4 regions of the Agrobacterium sp. 22094 genome follow, and region 3 is predicted to be linked to each of the others. Evidence: predicted binding sites of a transcription regulator. Region 3 holds the regulator's gene; each other region holds the start of a gene.
The links. Region 3 encodes PhoB, which activates phosphate uptake and scavenging genes when phosphate is short. Its sites were predicted from a motif close to TGTCATNNANCTGTCAT; they were not measured.
Positions count from the first base shown of each region.

Region 1: the regulator PhoB is predicted to act here: its motif matches at 2,301-2,317, upstream of ACTJK5_RS04415 (UDP-2,3-diacylglucosamine diphosphatase).
Region 2: the regulator PhoB is predicted to act here: its motif matches at 2,239-2,255, upstream of ACTJK5_RS19585 (DUF2794 domain-containing protein).
Region 4: the regulator PhoB is predicted to act here: its motif matches at 1,695-1,711, upstream of ACTJK5_RS03290 (DUF3419 family protein).

Region 1 is NZ_JBQEPX010000001.1:925,954-930,197, reverse strand. Features, by position in the region: gene ACTJK5_RS04425 (ABC transporter permease) at 1-266, opposite strand, end outside; gene dgcA (N-acetyl-D-Glu racemase DgcA) at 412-1,395, shown strand; gene ACTJK5_RS04415 (UDP-2,3-diacylglucosamine diphosphatase) at 1,404-2,234, opposite strand; gene ACTJK5_RS04410 (NADP-dependent malic enzyme) at 2,468-4,244, shown strand, end outside.
Region 2 is NZ_JBQEPX010000005.1:144,820-149,063, reverse strand. Features, by position in the region: gene acnA (aconitate hydratase AcnA) at 1-936, shown strand, start outside; gene ACTJK5_RS19590 (DUF1223 domain-containing protein) at 1,197-1,979, shown strand; gene ACTJK5_RS19585 (DUF2794 domain-containing protein) at 2,278-2,670, shown strand; gene ACTJK5_RS19580 (Bax inhibitor-1/YccA family protein) at 2,860-3,642, opposite strand; gene ACTJK5_RS19575 (ABC transporter permease) at 3,909-4,244, opposite strand, start outside.
Region 3 is NZ_JBQEPX010000001.1:2,264,187-2,268,430, forward strand. Features, by position in the region: gene ACTJK5_RS11065 (aspartate aminotransferase family protein) at 1-157, opposite strand, end outside; gene ACTJK5_RS11070 (GcrA family cell cycle regulator) at 610-1,146, shown strand; gene ACTJK5_RS11075 (hypothetical protein) at 1,266-1,733, shown strand; gene phoB (phosphate regulon transcriptional regulator PhoB) at 1,817-2,500, opposite strand; gene phoU (phosphate signaling complex protein PhoU) at 2,523-3,239, opposite strand; gene pstB (phosphate ABC transporter ATP-binding protein PstB) at 3,331-4,146, opposite strand; gene pstA (phosphate ABC transporter permease PstA) at 4,218-4,244, opposite strand, start outside.
Region 4 is NZ_JBQEPX010000001.1:693,363-697,606, reverse strand. Features, by position in the region: gene ACTJK5_RS03300 (LysE family transporter) at 1-320, shown strand, start outside; gene ACTJK5_RS03295 (lytic transglycosylase domain-containing protein) at 442-1,557, shown strand; gene ACTJK5_RS03290 (DUF3419 family protein) at 1,757-3,007, shown strand; gene ACTJK5_RS03285 (class I SAM-dependent methyltransferase) at 3,004-3,681, shown strand; gene ACTJK5_RS03280 (glycoside hydrolase family 25 protein) at 3,837-4,244, shown strand, end outside.

The DNA.
Region 1 (4,244 bases), 1.3 Mb from region 3:
TTCGAGCCGGACTTCTCCAGGCGGCTTCTCAGGCTGTGGAGGATCCATGCACCGGTCGTATCGATATGGTCGATACCTGACAGGTCGATCGTGATGGGCCCGGATGCACCCGATTTTTCGATCTTGTCGAGTTCTGGCAGAACGGGAGAGATGTTCGCGTTGCGCCAGGAACCGGAGAGCACGTAGCGCGCGCCGCCGCGCTCCGCGTTCTCATCCGGCGAGATTGCAGCCTGTTCCACCCGCTTGCCTGGTTCCTGTTCTTGCATATTTCTCCGCGTGAATGCAGCTTACTGAAAGATTCTCTTAACGATTCATATCTTTTGCCGGACCAGCAAGCCACAGCGGTGCACCGTAAATGGATACATATTTTGCAGGTTCCATGGTTTTACCCCCAACTATAGGGCAATTTTGATGAGCCGTTACCTCGAAGCCACAGCGCAAATCTTCCCGGTTGCAGGAAGCTTCACCATTTCGCGGGGAAGCCGCACAGAAATCCATGTGGTGACCTGCACGATTTCCTACGATGGCGTTCAAGGTCAGGGAGAGTGCGTCCCCTACGCGCGCTATGGAGAAACGATCGAAGGCGTCCTGGCAGATATTGACGCAGCCGCGAAGGCAATCGCTTCGGGGCTCGACCGGGAGCATCTTCAGCAGGCCATGAAGCCGGGTGCTGCGCGCAACGCCGTCGACTGCGCCTTATGGGATCTGGAAGCGAAGCTCTCCGGGAGACCCGCCTTTGCTCATTTTCTGCCGTCTGCTCCAAAACCCTTGATGACGGCCTACACGATTTCGCTCGCCGATGCGCAGACGATGGCGGCGAAGACAAGGGAAAACGCCCACCGTCCGCTCTTGAAGATAAAGACGGGAACAGAGGACGACGAAGAGCGCCTACGCGCCGTTCGTGCGGCAGCACCAGATGCCGCAATCATCGTCGATGCCAATGAGGGATGGCGTGAAGACAATATCGAGCATCACATGGCCGTTGCCGCGGAGCTCGGGATCTCCTTGATCGAGCAGCCTCTCCCAGCCGGCAACGATGCGTTTCTGGCGACGATTAAGCGACCCGTGGCAATCTGCGCGGATGAGAGCGTCCACCTCACAAGAGACCTTGCATCCCTTCGCGATCGTTACGATGCGATCAACATCAAGCTCGACAAGACAGGTGGCCTTACCGAGGCCTTGGTGATGAAGCAGGAAGCCGAGCGTCTCGGCTATCAGATCATGGTGGGGTGCATGCTGGGAACGTCGCTTGCCATGGCACCCGCTGTGCTACTGGCGCAAGACGTGGCCTTTGCCGATCTTGATGGCCCGCTACTCCTGGCGCGAGACCGGGAGCCGGGCCTTGTCTATGACGGTTCGCTCGTTCATCCGCCACAGCCGGAGCTGTGGGGATAAAGACATCCTCAGGCCGCTTTTGTATCAACGAGCTTGGGAAACATCACCGGCTCCAGCTGGCGCACCGTTGGCTCTTCCGCGCTATCGCTGGTCTGCATCCAGGTGATCAGCTCGAACGAGCCGTCAAGGTTTTCGACAATGGCCGTGCAGCTTTCCACCCAGTCGCCGGTATTGATGTAGCGAATACCGTCGATATCCTCCACCACCGCATGGTGAATATGGCCGCAGATCACGCCATCCACCTTGTTGCGCCGGGCCTCATCGGCCACCACACGCTGGAACTCGCCGATGAAGTTGACGGCATGCTTTACCTGGAGTTTCGCCCAGGCGGAAAAAGACCAGTAAGGCAGGCCGATACGGCGGCGAACCGCCGCGATCGCGACGTTGACGGCAATCGCCGCATCGTAGGCCCAGTCACCAAGGTAAGCGAGAAGGCGTGCATTGCGCACGACGACGTCGAACTCGTCGCCATGCAGCACGAGATATTTCTTGCCGTCCGCTGCCTCATGGATCATGCGCTCGGCCACTTCGATGCCGCCGAAATGCGTGCCGGGAAATTCGCGTAAGAATTCGTCGTGATTTCCGGGGATGTAGACGATGCGCGCGCCCTTGCGTGCCTTGCGTAAAAGCTTCTGCACCACGTCGTTGCAGCCCTGCGGCCAGTACCAGCTGCGGCGAAGGCGCCAACCATCGATGATATCACCAACGAGCACGATCGTGTCCGCTTCGTGATACTTCAGAAAGTCCAGCAGAAAATCCGTCTTGGCCGCTTTCGAGCCAAGATGCACGTCGGAAATGAAAAGCGTCCTGAAGTGTCTGGTTTCGGTCTGCGTGGCCATGGTCTCGTCCCCTCGTCTCATGAAAGGCGTTTGGAAATCTTTCACCCTTGGGAAAACCAGACTCGTGTTTCAGCAAGATGACAAAGCGGCACTTCCATGGTCTGACGCTGGTCTTTTTGCGAATATCGCCTTTCTCGCTTTTGCATGCCACCCGCCAAATAAACGGCTGTACGGTCGAACTGTTTGCTGTATGCAAAGACCTTCGTGACAATTGAAATAAAGCGGTGAAAAAGATGAGTTCTCAGGACAAGGGCACGACGCAAAACAAGAGCAGCAATGCGGATCTGGATGAGCAGGCGCTCTTCTACCATCGCTATCCTCGCCCGGGTAAACTTGAGATCCAGGCGTCCAAGCCGCTCGGCAACCAGCGCGACCTGGCGCTCGCCTATTCACCGGGTGTCGCCGCCCCCTGCCTTGCCATTCATGAAAATCCGGAAACGGCGGCGCAATATACTGCACGCGCAAACCTTGTGGCTGTGATTTCCAACGGCACCGCCGTTCTCGGTCTCGGCAATATTGGCCCGCTGGCGTCGAAGCCGGTCATGGAAGGCAAAGCCGTCCTCTTCAAGAAATTCGCCAATATCGACGTCTTCGATATCGAAATCGACGCGCCCGGCATCAACGATATGGTCTCCACCATTTCGGCACTCGAGCCCACCTTCGGCGGCATCAATCTCGAAGACATCAAGGCGCCCGAATGTTTCGAAGTCGAGCGCCAGCTGCGCGCCAAGATGAACATCCCGGTCTTCCACGACGATCAGCACGGAACAGCAATCATCGTTGCCGCAGCCGTCACCAATGCGCTGGAACTCGCCGGCAAGGCCTTGTCGGACGTCAAGATCGTCGCATCCGGTGCCGGTGCAGCGGCTCTCGCCTGCCTCAACCTGCTGGTGGAGATGGGCGCTAAGCGCGAAAACATCTGGGTCCACGACATTGAAGGCCTCGTCTATGATGGCCGCAACACGTTGATGGACGAATGGAAGGAAATCTACGCGCAGAAGACCGACAAGCGCGTCCTGGCCGAATCCATCGAGGGCGCAGACGTCTTCCTCGGTCTCTCGGCCGCAGGCGTTCTTAAGCCCGAGCTTCTGGCAAAGATGGCGGAAAAGCCATTGATCCTGGCACTGGCGAACCCCAAGCCTGAAATCATGCCGGAAGAAGCACGCGCTGCACGCCCGGATGCAATGATCTGCACGGGTCGCTCGGACTTCCCGAACCAGGTCAACAACGTTCTCTGCTTCCCTTACATCTTCCGCGGTGCGCTCGATTGCGGCGCAACCAGCATCAATGAAGAGATGAAGATGGCGGCGGTCCGCGCGATTGCCGAACTGGCGCGCGAGGAAGTCTCCGAAGTCGCTGCCAAGGCCTATAGCGAAGAGACGCCGGTCTTCGGCCCGAACTACCTGATCCCCTCGCCTTTCGATCCACGCCTCATCCTGCGCATTGCGCCCGCCGTCGCGCGCGCTGCCGCCGCAAGTGGCGTCGCATCGCGACCCATCACCGATTTCGATGCCTATCTCGATCAGTTGAACCGCTTCGTCTGGCGTTCCGGCTTCATCATGAAGCCGATCTTCAACAGTGCCAAGAGCGCAGAAAAGAAGCGTATCATCTTTGCCGAAGGCGAAGACGAGCGCGTGCTGCGCGCCGCTCAGGTACTTTTGGAAGAAGGCACCGGCATCCCGATCCTTATCGGTCGTCCGCAGATCATCGAAACGCGCCTGAAGCGCTTCGGCCTGCGCATTCGCCCGAATACCGATTTCGCCGTGGTCAACCCGGAAGACGATCCACGCTACCGCGACTATGTCGATGACTACTTCGCGCTGGTCGGCCGTGCCGGCATCAACCCGGAAGCGGCACGCACGATCGTTCGTACCAACACCACCGTCATCGGCGCGCTCTCCGTCAAGCGCGGTGAGGCCGATGCCCTGATCTGCGGTCTGGAAGGTCGGTTTGACCGTCACCTGCGCGATGTCAACCAGATCATCGGCAAGCGCGAAGGTGTTCAGTCGT
Region 2 (4,244 bases), on a different contig from region 3:
AAGGACATCTGGCCGACCTCTGCGGAAGTCCAGGAGTTCATCCAGAAATACGTTACGCGCGAGCTGTTCGAAACCAAGTATGCGGACGTGTTCAAGGGCGACGAAAACTGGCAGGCCGTGCAGGTTCCCGATGGCCAGACCTATGCCTGGGACGACAACTCGACTTACGTCCAGAACCCGCCTTACTTCGTCGGCATGGGCAAGAAGGGCACTGGCCTCAAGGACATCAAGGGCGCTCGCGTTCTCGGTCTCTTCGGCGACAAGATCACCACCGACCATATTTCTCCGGCCGGTTCGATCAAGGCAGCGTCTCCAGCCGGTGCATACCTCACCGAAAACGGTGTGGCGGTTGCCGACTTCAACCAGTACGGCACGCGCCGTGGCAACCACGAAGTGATGATGCGCGGCACCTTCGCCAACATCCGCATTCGCAACCACATGCTCGGGCCGAACGGTAAGGAAGGTGGCTACACCATCCACTATCCGTCCAAGGAAGAGATGTCGATTTACGATGCAGCGATGAAGTACAAGGATGAGGGCGTTCCGCTCGTCATCTTCGCTGGCGTCGAATACGGCAACGGTTCTTCGCGTGACTGGGCGGCAAAGGGCACCAACCTGCTCGGCGTCAAGGCCGTGATCGCGCAGTCCTTCGAGCGTATCCACCGCTCCAACCTGGTCGGCATGGGCGTCGTGCCCTTCACCTTCCAGGAAGGTACGACATGGGCAAGCCTCGGCCTGAAGGGTGACGAGACGGTTACGATCGAAGGCCTCGAAGGCGAGATCAAGCCACGCGAAACCAAGATCGCCAAGATCACCTACTCGGACGGCACAGTGAAGGAAATTCCGCTGCTTTGCCGCATCGATACGCTGGACGAAGTGACCTACATGGACAATGGCGGCATCCTGCAGACCGTTCTTCGCGATCTGGCAGCCTGACCCGACAGTCCAAAGACGTCGAACGCCGGGAGCGATCCCGGCGTTTTTTTGTGGCCTTTGGGACGGCCTCTTCCGAGGGTCTGATCGGTCCGAAGGAACGGGTCTTAACCCCTGCCTTTTCGTCCTCACGCGAAGCCTGCGAAGCTCACCCCATCGTGACTTCCTCTTGAACGGAGTTCGAGGCTATTTTCCGCCTTGCCACCATACCCGAATTGATTGCATCAATGGTTCGGACCGGCCTTCAGACAAGGGTTCACGCTATGCCGAATACAATTGGCCCGCAGCGAAGCGGCATTTTCAGAAACGGGCTTCGCAGCGTCGGCGTTTCCCTATGCCTGTTCGGCGGGCTTTCTGCGGGTGCGGCCTATGCTCAGGATCAGCTGAAAGGCGTGGTCGAGCTCTTCACCTCGCAGGGCTGCGCCTCCTGCCCGCCGGCAGATGCCAACCTGCGCAAGCTTATCCAGAATGGCGATGTGATCGGTCTGTCCTATCATGTCGACTACTGGAATTATCTCGGCTGGACGGATTCGCTGGCGTCGAAGGAAAATACCGAGCGGCAGTACGGCTATGCCCGTGCGCTTGGCCGCAACAACGTCTATACGCCGCAGGCGGTGGTGAATGGGCGTGACCATGTGAAGGGCGCGGATATTCAGACGATCTACCGCCGCCTGGACGATTTCAACAAGGCGGGCGAGGGCTTGAACGTGCCGATCAGCACCGAGCGTGTCGGCGATGAGATCGAGATCGATATCGGTGCCGGTCAGGGCAAGGCGGAGGTCGTGGTTGCCTATTTCAACCGCGAGCAGGTCGTCGACGTGCAGAAGGGTGAGAACCAGGGCAAGACCATCTCCTACTGGCACAGCGTCTATGATGTGCAGACGGTCGGCATGTGGGATGGCAAGGCGATGACCGTGAAGCTGCCAGCAAGCGTCATGAGCAAGGCGAAATCCGGCGGCTGCGCCGTGCTGCTGCAAAAGATGGATGCGGCTGGCAATCCATCGGCCATTGTCGGCGCGAATGTGCTGATGCAGTCAGAGGGATAAGACGAGATTTTTGGGGATCTCCGCTGGGGGAGATCCGGCCCGGGCATTGGGGGCTGGGGGTAAAGGGTCAATGCACCGGACCGGGTCATCTTGGTGCCTAGGCATCAATTGACAATCGCACTATTCCATTGAATTCGGGCCATGATTTGTTCGAAATTGGGCATTTGCGCCCGCTTGTTTTGCCTCATTGGTTACCGGACAAGCCGCTCCTTGCCGCCCTACTTTGCGGGCTTGCAATTTCGCCAAGGCGGGGACAGACTGTCGCAGAGATGTCATAAGCAGTCGAGCGAGGTGCCGGATGGCCGATCAGCCGGATTTGCAATACGCGACTTCCCAGACCCGGGAAGGCTCTACCGTCGTTGATCTTCGGGAATACAAGCGGGCCAAGGACCCCTTGCCCGTGACCTTCCACCGCCGGGAACTGGACGCCATTCTGCGCGTCTACGGCCGCATGGTGGGCGAAGGTGAGTGGCGCGACTACGCCATCGACCACATGAAGGAAAAGGCAGTCTTCTCCGTCTTCAAGCGCTCCGGCGAAATGCCGCTCTTCAGGATCGAGAAGAACCCGAAGCTTGCTGCCAAGCAGGGCGCCTACTGCGTCATCAATACCGATGGCCGCATTCTTAAGCGCGGGCATGAACTGCCGCAGGTGCTGAAGGTGTTCGATAAAGCGCTCAAGCTGATCGACTAAAGCGCTGTGCGTCTGATTGGACGTACAATGGACGCTTTACCTTTCTGAATCCACGCATCGGCCCGGAAATCGAGTCCAATCTTCGGGCCGACGCAGCAAGGCGGCAGGGGAGCGACTTCTTCGGCCTCATAGGCGGACATGAAAAAGGCGGCCAGTGGCCGCCTTTCTGTTTGAGCGCTATTGCGATCCTTAGTTGTTCCGGTTGCCCAGGAACTGAAGCAGGAACATGAACAGGTTCAGGAAGTCGAGGTAGAGCGTCAGCGCACCCATGATCGCCTTGCGACCGGCCACGAGAACGTCGTCACCTTCGAAGTACATTTCCTTGATCTTCTGCGTGTCGTAGGCGGTCAGACCTGCAAAGATCAGAACGCCGATTGCAGAGACTGCAAAGCTAACAGCGCTCGACTCCAACCAAATGTTCACGACCGACGCGATGATCAGGCCGAACAGACCCATGATCAGGAACGAGCCCATGGCGGACAGGTCCTTCTTGGTCGTGTAGCCGTAGAGCGACAGCGCGCCGAAAGAAGCAGCGGTGATGAAGAACGTCTGGACGACGCTAGCTGCGGTGTAGGCCACGAAAATCGACGAAATCGATAGTCCAACCAGGGCAGCGTAGACCCAGAACGTTGCTTGAGCAGCAGAAACGCTCATCTTATGAACGCGGAAGCTCAGGAAGAAGACGAGGGCTAGCGGTGCCAGCATGACGACCCAGCGAAGAGGCGATGCGTAGACCGCAGCGCCGAGCTGGGTCAGCATTGTACCGTTGCTAAGCGTCGCGACGGCCGCCGCAGGATCGGTTGTTACAGCGAGGCTAGCAAAACCGAAGGCAGCAACACCGGTAATCACCAGCGCGAGCGCCATAAGGTTGTAGACCTTCACCATGTAGGAGCGAAGACCTTGGTCGATCATCGCACCAGACTGAGCACGGCCCTGGGCCATACGGTTCTGGTAGTTGTTAAAGTCAGCCATTGTTTCCTCTTTTAGCTCCGAAGTTGCTACGGTGTCGGGATAAGACCGTTATGTGGATACTATCCCAGGCGCCGCTGCGGAGCTACAGCAAGCCTACCGGAGAATATGAGGCGATGGCGCAGCCGTTACAAGTGCCAAAAATAGCGAAAAAACACCGTATGCGCGAAAAGCGATAACGTTTTTGACATCATTACCAAGAATTAATCGTAAAAGTTAAATCGCGCACAACTTTTCCGTTTTTTAGATTTTCACTTGCATCCAGCGGCTTACTCGCCCGCCTGGCGCAGCACGGGTGCAGCCTTCTGGCCGAGGATGCGCCATGTGCCGATCAGCCCGATGCCCACCGTCATCACCAGCGACACGACAAGCGTGCCGATTGCCACATCGGGCAGGAAGCTAGAGGGCAACTTCATGATGCGGGCAATCACGAACCATGCGGAGACGCCGCCTGCCAGAAGGGCGAAGGTGGCGGTTGCCACGCCAAGGATCATGTATTCATAGGAGAAGGCGCGGATCAGCATGGATCGAGTGCCGCCGAGCGTTTTCAGGATCACGGCATCGCGGGTGCGCGCACGGTTCCCCGCCGCCAGGGCGCCTGCCAG
Region 3 (4,244 bases):
TATGGCCGACCGAGGTCACCGCAACGCCTGCACCGAAATCGAGATATCGCTCGCCGCTTTCCGTGATCAGCCAAACGCCCTCGCCTCGTTCGAAGCGCAGGGGGGCTTTGGAAAACGTATCGAACAACGGCCCGGATTTGGGGGCAGTTTCGGCCATGGCGACATCACTCCTTACGTCAAGTCGGGACAGACGACTGTCAATAGGGCTCGCGGGTTATCCCTGCCCTGAAAATCAAAAATGCCGCCTCGCGGCGGCCTGCATGCTGTCTTCATTGCGAGAGCACTATTGTCACTTCCCCGCCTAATGTCAACAAATCTCGGCACTTCCGGGCATTTACAAGCCTTGGTAGGTGCTTGCCGCGCAGGCCCGAGGTGTTGCCTTTCTGACTCACAGGGGAAGCAAGTTGGGGAAAACCGGAAAATCGATTCCAGATGATTCCTGCGACTCTTGTCACGGAGTCAACCGACGATTAGGTTAACCGTCAATTACTAGACTGCAATGCGGCGGAACTAGTCACCTACAATCTGGCGAATGGCCTGCGCGTGGTTCACTCCATGGCATAGTAGGTGGATTCTGCCCGAAAACAACGCGACGAGCGGAGAAGCGGCATGAACTGGACGGACGAACGAGTAGAAAAGCTCAAGAGATTATGGTCCGAAGGGCTTAGCGCAAGCCAGATCGCAGCACAACTAGGCGGTGTGAGCCGCAATGCCGTCATCGGCAAGGTTCACCGCCTCAACCTGCCAGGTCGCGCCAAGGCCGGCGGCACGGTCGCCACGTCGCGTCCTGCGCCCAAGCGTCCCGCAGCAGCGCCGCGTCCGGCAAGCTATGCGGCTCCGGCCCGCGCTGCGACCAGCCGTCCAGCACCGGCCCGTAGCTCTGGTGCCCTCGCTTTCAAGGAAGACATGGACATCGACACCGTCGAGCCCATGGAATATGTTCGTTCTTCCAACAATGTCGTTATCCCGATCTCGCGTCGCCTGACGCTGACGGAACTGACCGAGCGTACCTGCAAATGGCCGGTCGGCGACCCGCTCAAGGACGACTTCCATTTCTGCGGCTGCGAGGCGTCTGAAGCCTCGCCCTACTGCAAGTTCCACGCGAAGATGGCCTACCAGCCGGTCAGCGAACGCCGCAAGGCGTAAGGTCTGTCTCAGAACCAATTCAGAAAGCGGGCTTCGGTCCGCTTTTTTATTGGGCAGTCTCCAGCTTTGCCAAATAATCCAAGCTTGCCTGCAGCAATAATCGCGCCCAGACTATCATCATGGACGCGATCGACACACTGCACGACTATATCTCGGCGCTATGGGCCAGGGCCGTCGACACGCCCTTCCCGCCAATCCCGCGCAGCACCCGTGGCGACGGAACCGTTTACGTCGAATGGCGACGCGGCAGCTACTGGCTGATCTGCGAGGAGCGCGGAGAGGAATATTGGCGTCGGGAAGCCACGGACATGGACGATGCCGCCTTCCAGTTGATGTCGATCGTGACGGGAGAAGTGGTGCGCGATCGCGAGCTTGCGGTTCGGGAAAAAGCGCGCCGCCAGTCGACCGGCCCGGACGACTATTCGCGCTGGAACTGGATGTACCAGGAGATCGAACTGATGAGCGCGATCAAGGAGAGTTATGGTGCTCGAACCCGAGCCAATTATGCCGAGGTGCTGACGCGCAGCCCGTTGTCGAGGGACGAGATAGACGCCGCGCGATATCCCATTCCGTCAACATTGATTTGACGCCGGGAAGCCACGGGCTGTCCGCTCTGACGCCGCAAGAATAGGAGCGCTTGTACCTTCAAGCAAAGCGCTCCCGAAGCCGATCAGGCTTCCATGGAATAGCCGGCACCGCGAACGGTGCGGATGACATCCTGCATGCTGGAGAAATTCAGCGCCTTACGCAGACGACCGACATGGACGTCCACCGTGCGCTCATCCACATAGATATCGTGACCCCAGACACCATCGAGAAGCTGGGAACGGGAAAACACACGACCAGGCGAGGTCATGAGGAATTCCAGCAGACGGAATTCGGTCGGCCCGAGACGGACTTCGCGGCTCTTGCGATGGACGCGATGCGTCTCACGGTCAAGTTCGATATCGCCGCATTTCAGCACCGAGGACAGGACCTCCGGCTTGGCGCGGCGCAGCATCGCCTTGACGCGTGCCATCAGTTCCGGCGTGGAGAAGGGCTTCACGACATAGTCGTCCGCGCCCGTCGCCAGGCCCCGAACCCGTTCGCTTTCCTCGCCGCGCGCCGTCAGCATGATGATCGGCAGACGCTCGGTTTCCGGACGCATGCGCAGGCGACGGCAAAGCTCGATGCCGGAGACGCCCGGCAGCATCCAGTCGAGGATCAAAAGATCCGGCGTGCGCTCCTGAAGGCGGATTTCCGCCTCGTCGCCACGCGGAATGGTGTCCACGTCATAGCCTTCGGATTCGAGATTGTAACGGAGGAGGACGCTCAGCGCCTCCTCGTCTTCGACAACGGCGATTTTTGGCACCATGGCTCCAGATCCTATCTGTCGCTTACTCGGTCACAGCGCCGAGCGTGTTGGAACTATCGTCCTTCGGACGCTCACCTTCCGGCTGGCTGCCAGTGGTCATGTAGTAGATGGTCTCGGCGATGTTGGTGGCGTGGTCGCCGACACGCTCGATGTTCTTGGCACAGAACAGAAGATGCGTGCAGGTGGTGATGTTGCGCGGATCTTCCATCATGTAGGTCAAAAGCTCGCGGAAGAGCGAGGTGTACATGGCGTCGATTTCCTCGTCGCGCTCGCGGATGGCCTGGGCCTTTTCCGCCGATCGCGTGGAGTAGACGTCCAGCACTTCCTTCAACTGCACAAGCGCCAGTTCCGACAGATGCTCAAGGCCACGTGCCAGTTTGCGCGGAACGCCGGTGCCGGCAACAGCGATGACGCGCTTAGCGGTGTTCTTGCCCAGATCGCCGACGCGCTCCAGGTCTGCGGCAATGCGCAACGAACCAATGATTTCGCGAAGGTCTGCTGCCATCGGCTGGCGCTTGGCAATGGTGACGATCGCCTTGTCGCCGATTTCGCGCTCGGCGTGATCGAGGATCGTATCGTCCGAGATAACCTTTTGCGCCAAGGCTGCATCGGAATTGACGAGCGCACGCACGGCATCGGCGCACATCTGCTCGGCCAGGCCGCCCATTTCGGCGATCCGGCGGCTGAGGAACTTCAGCTCCTCATCATAGGCGGACATGATGTGGGAATGTGTCGACATGTTCGTAGTCTCCAGTTTCGAAACGCCCTGTCGCAAGCCTTTTTAGTGGCTCGAGCGACAGACGCGGTGGAATGTGCAAGCAGCAACAGGATCAGCCGAAACGACCCATGATATAGTCCTGGGTGCGCTGGTCATCCGGGTTGGTGAACATCTTGTCCGTATCGTTCTCCTCAACCAGGTGGCCGAGGTGGAACATGGCGGTACGCTGCGAAACGCGAGCGGCCTGCTGCATCGAGTGTGTCACGATGACGATGGTGTAGTTGGCACGAAGCTCGTGGATCAACTCTTCCACCTTGGCGGTCGCGATCGGGTCAAGCGCCGAGCATGGCTCATCCATGAGGATGACTTCCGGTGAAACGGCGATGGCACGTGCGATGCACAGGCGCTGCTGCTGGCCGCCGGACAGACCCGTGCCGGATTCTTGCAGGCGGTCCTTCGCTTCGTTCCAAAGACCTGCCTTCTGCAGGGCGGACTCGACGATCTGGTCCATATCCGCCTTGTTGCGGGCAAGACCGTGGATGCGCGGGCCGTAGGCAATGTTTTCGTAGATCGACTTCGGGAATGGGTTCGGCTTCTGGAACACCATGCCGACGCGAGCGCGAAGCTCGACGACATCGATGGCAGAATCGTAGATATCCTCACCATCGAGCGTAATCTCGCCGGTGACGCGGCAGCCATCGATTGTGTCGTTCATGCGGTTCAGCGTGCGCAGAAAGGTGGATTTGCCACAGCCCGAGGGGCCGATGAGAGCCGTCACCGTGTTTTCGCGAACGTTGAGCTTCACATCGTAAAGGGCGCGCTTCTCACCGTAATATACGGAGACGTCCTTGCCGATCATCTTATAGGAAACTTCATTCATTTTCTTGTCCAGCGCCTTTTCAACTGCTGCTTCCGACAACATGTTCATTGTTCCGTTCTCCCTTGCTTCTTATCGCATTTCCGAGCAGAAAACCGGTATCCACATTTCCTGGAGATGCTTTACCAGCGCCGTTCGAAGCGGCGACG
Region 4 (4,244 bases), 1.6 Mb from region 3:
TGCGCGCCAGAACACTTGGCGCCATCTTTGTCGATTGCTTCGTGCTGGCGGCGCTGCGCCTGCGCTACTTCGCCTTCTTCATCGCCTTCCTGTCGCAGTTCATCAATCGCTCCCGCGACGTGGTGGAAACATTGACGCAGATGCAGGCCGCGACCTTGGTCCTGTCCCTTCTCTGCCTCACTCTGCAGGCCACTTTTGCCCGCTCGACGATCGCCATGGTGCGTCGTGCATCGGTGACGAAAAAGGTCCGAAACAACCGCGGAACGCGCTTCATTACAGGCCGCGCCGTCTCCGCCGGCTACCGGCGCATCGCCGCCTGAAACACATATGACGCCTCCCGTCTTGCCGGAATCCTTACGATAGGTTAATGATCCGCCCAGGAGACTGCGTGCTTCGTTTGATACGGGGGCATCAACGGGCAGGCAAAGTAGAGGCGGCAGCATGATATTTTCTGGCAATTTGCGCCGTAAATCGGCGTCACTTTTGTCGTCCACCATGGGATTGACGCTGGCCTTGGCAGGATGCACCAGCGTCGAATATTCAGCGAATTCCAACGTTCATTCCCCGAAGATTGCGGCCGCACCCGTCGCAGCGCCGGCAACGGCGCCAGGTACGGTAGCGCCCGGCACGCAAACTACGACCGAGGGCCATCAGCCCGGCACCGTAGCAGCGGCAGCGACCAACGCGCCGACAGCAGCCGATGCGGCCTCCCCGGTTCAGGTCGCATCCAATTCCGCGACAACCCCTACGCCCTCCACACCAGCCATCAAAGGCGGTCGTGTCGCTCTTCCCCCGGCAGCAGAAATTGCAGCCGCAGCCGCGATTTCCGCGCAGATGCAATCGCCGACTGGCACGCCACAAATGGCATCGGCCACAACGGCAGCATCGCTTGGCGCAACGCCTGTTGCAGCAACGGCGATGACTACCAATCACGCAGCCGGCCTTCAGGCCGCAGCAAACACCTCCGCCACCGCATCCCTGCCGCAGGTCGTCGCCGTCAAGGGCTCCTTCCCACCGGCCCCGCCACCACCCGGTACGCCATCGGCGGCCCCTGTGCAGTTGACGGAAGACATGGTGCGCGCGCAAACGATCGTGCCGCTGCCCAAGCCTGACAGCACCGTTCTCGCCTACGCTTCTGCCCCGCAGAATGCAGCGCTGGCTGCGATCAGCACGCGCGAGGGTCTCAGCACCGGGCCGCAGCCCGTCGGTCGCGAGAAGCTCAGCGGTCTGATCTCCAAATACGCCACCATGTATAGCGTCCCTGAAGATCTGGTGCACCGCGTCGTCATGCGCGAAAGCCGCTACAATCCCGGCGCATATAATCGTGGCCACTTTGGCCTGATGCAGATCAAGCATGCCACCGCCCGTTCCATGGGTTTCAGTGGCCCCGCCTCCGGTCTTTTCGATGCAGAGACAAATCTGCGCTATGCCGTCAAATATCTGAGCGGTGCGTGGAAGGTATCTGAGAACGATCGTGACGGCGCTGTGCGTCTTTATGCCCGCGGCTATTATTACGACGCCAAGCGCAAGAACATGCTCCACGTCCTGCGTCAGTAGCAGAACGCTCTATTCCCTCAATTGTCTATGGTCTGACCCGCCCTTGAACAAAGGGCAGTTGAACGCCTTCTGCGGCATTGCTCCGGGCACCGTTTGTATCAACGCGTGCTAGCGGAGCGACTGCCTCCCGCTCCTCCCGTCATTAAACTGTTGCGTCCTGACGCTACACGCCTGTCACCCGAACGATAGGTGGAATCATATGACGAGTGCTGCCCCCAAAACCGGCTTCAGCAAGAATACCAAGCTCAAGGCCGCCCTTCTCCAGCACAAGGCGCTTTCGACCAGCGGCCTGTCGGAGCGGCTGTTCGGCATGCTGTTTTCCGGCCTCGTCTATCCGCAGATCTGGGAGGACCCGGATGTCGACATGCAGGCCATGGAGCTTTGCGAAGGTCATAGCATCGTGACCATCGGTTCGGGTGGCTGCAATGCGCTGGCCTACCTGTCGCAGAGCCCGAAAAGCATCGACGTCGTCGATCTCAACCCCCACCACATCGCTCTCAATCGGCTGAAGCTCGCTGCCTTCTGCCACCTGCCGAGCCATGGCGATGTCGTGCGCCAATTCGGCAAGGCCAATATCGGCTCCAACAGCGAAGGCTACGACCGCTTCATCGCCCCGAACCTCGATGCGCAGACGCGCGCTTATTGGTCGAAGCGCACGATTGCAGGACGCCGTCGCATCTCCGTTTTCGATCGCAACATCTACCGTACCGGACTGCTCGGCCGCTTCATCGGCGCCGGACACCTCTTGGCGCGCCTGCACGGCGTCAAGCTCCAGGACATTGCAAAGACCCGCTCGATGGAAGAGCAGCGCCAGTTCTTCGACGAGAAGGTGGCACCTCTCTTCGACAAGCCGATGATCCGCTGGCTGACCAAGCGCAAGAGCTCGCTCTTCGGCCTCGGGATTCCACCGCGCCAATATGACGAACTGGCCAGCCTCTCGGACGGCAACACCATCGCGCCCGTCTTGCGCAGACGCTTGGAAAAGCTCGCCTGCGACTTCTCCCTGAAAGACAATTACTTTGCCTGGCAGGCCTTTGCCCGCCGCTACCCAGATGCCGGCGAAGGGACACTACCGGATTATCTGAAACCCGAATATTACGACGCCATTCGCAAGAATGCCGATCGCGTCACTGTCCATCACGCCACCTTCACCGAGCTTCTGGCGTCCAAACCCGCCTCGTCGGTGGATCGTTATGTGCTGCTTGATGCGCAGGACTGGATGAGCGACGTGCAGATCAACGAGCTATGGGCGCAGATCAGCCGCACGGCGACACCCGACGCACGTGTGATCTTCCGCACGGCGGCAGAAAAGAGTGTCATCGAGGGCCGCCTATCTGACGATATCCGTGCCCAATGGTCCTATCTCGAAGACCGCTCGCTTGAGCTCAACGCGAAGGACCGATCGGCCATCTATGGCGGCTTCCACATCTATCAGAGGGCATCGGCATGAAGAGCATCGGAGACAGCGTCGGCCTCGCAGACGCCCAGCATGCGACCCTGATGGACAGAATGTACCGCCATCAGCGGCACATCTACGACATCACCCGCAAATACTATCTCCTCGGCCGTGACCGCACGATTGAACGTCTGGATGTTCCCCATGGCGGCAGCCTTCTGGAGGTCGGCTGCGGCACAGGCCGCAATCTCCTGCTCGCCGCCCGTCATTTTCCGCTCGCCAAGCTCTACGGTCTCGATATCTCCGCCGAGATGCTGAGTACGGCGGCAGAGAACTTCTCGGGCAAGGTGGCGCGTCCAACGCTGCGCGTTTCCGACGCCACCACCTTTAGGCTGGGAGAGTTCGGTCGTAGCGAAGGGTTCGATCGCATCATGATTTCCTATGCGATCTCGATGATTCCCGAATGGGAAAAGGCCGTGGAACGTGCCCTCCTGTCGCTGGCACCGGGCGGATCGCTGCATATCGTCGATTTCGGCCAGCAGGAGCACCTGCCCGTCTGGTTCCGCAGCCTGCTGCAGGCGTGGCTGACGAAGTTCCACGTCACACCGCGTTCAAACCTCCGCTACGTACTGGAGACGCTTGCCGGAAGCCATAATGCATCCCTTGAGTTCGAGCCGCTCGCCCGCGGCTATGCATGGCGTGCTGTGCTGACGATGCCGAGAATTTGAGAAAGCCGCCTCACCGCTCAGGAATGAATTCTTAATCCGTCCACTTGTCATAACCGCTTGTTTACCCTGTTATGGTAAATACGGATTAACGATATGCCGCGTCGGCCAATGAGCCGGCCGCGCAATCGGCGGGAACTCATTCAACTGGGAACATCATGCGGCGGCTCATTCCGGCTCTTCTTGGCACCTTGCTGGTCCTTAGTGGCTGCACCTCGACCAGTTACGATTTCCTCGAGACTGCCTCCGTCGCACGACCAAAGTTCAAGGATAACGATCCGCACGATTTCGGCCGCGAATCGCCACACAGACACGAGGTCCACGGCATCGACGTTTCCAAGTGGAATGGCGAGATCGAGTGGGCGACCGTGCGCAAGTCCGGCGTATCATTCGCCTTCATCAAGGCGACCGAAGGCACCGATCGTCTCGATTCCCGATTCGAAGAATATTGGCGCGGCGCGGCCGCCGCCGGTGTGCCGCACGCGCCTTATCACTTCTATTACTTCTGCGCGCCCGCCGATGCGCAGGCTGACTGGTTCATCCGCAACGTTCCGAAGGAATCGATG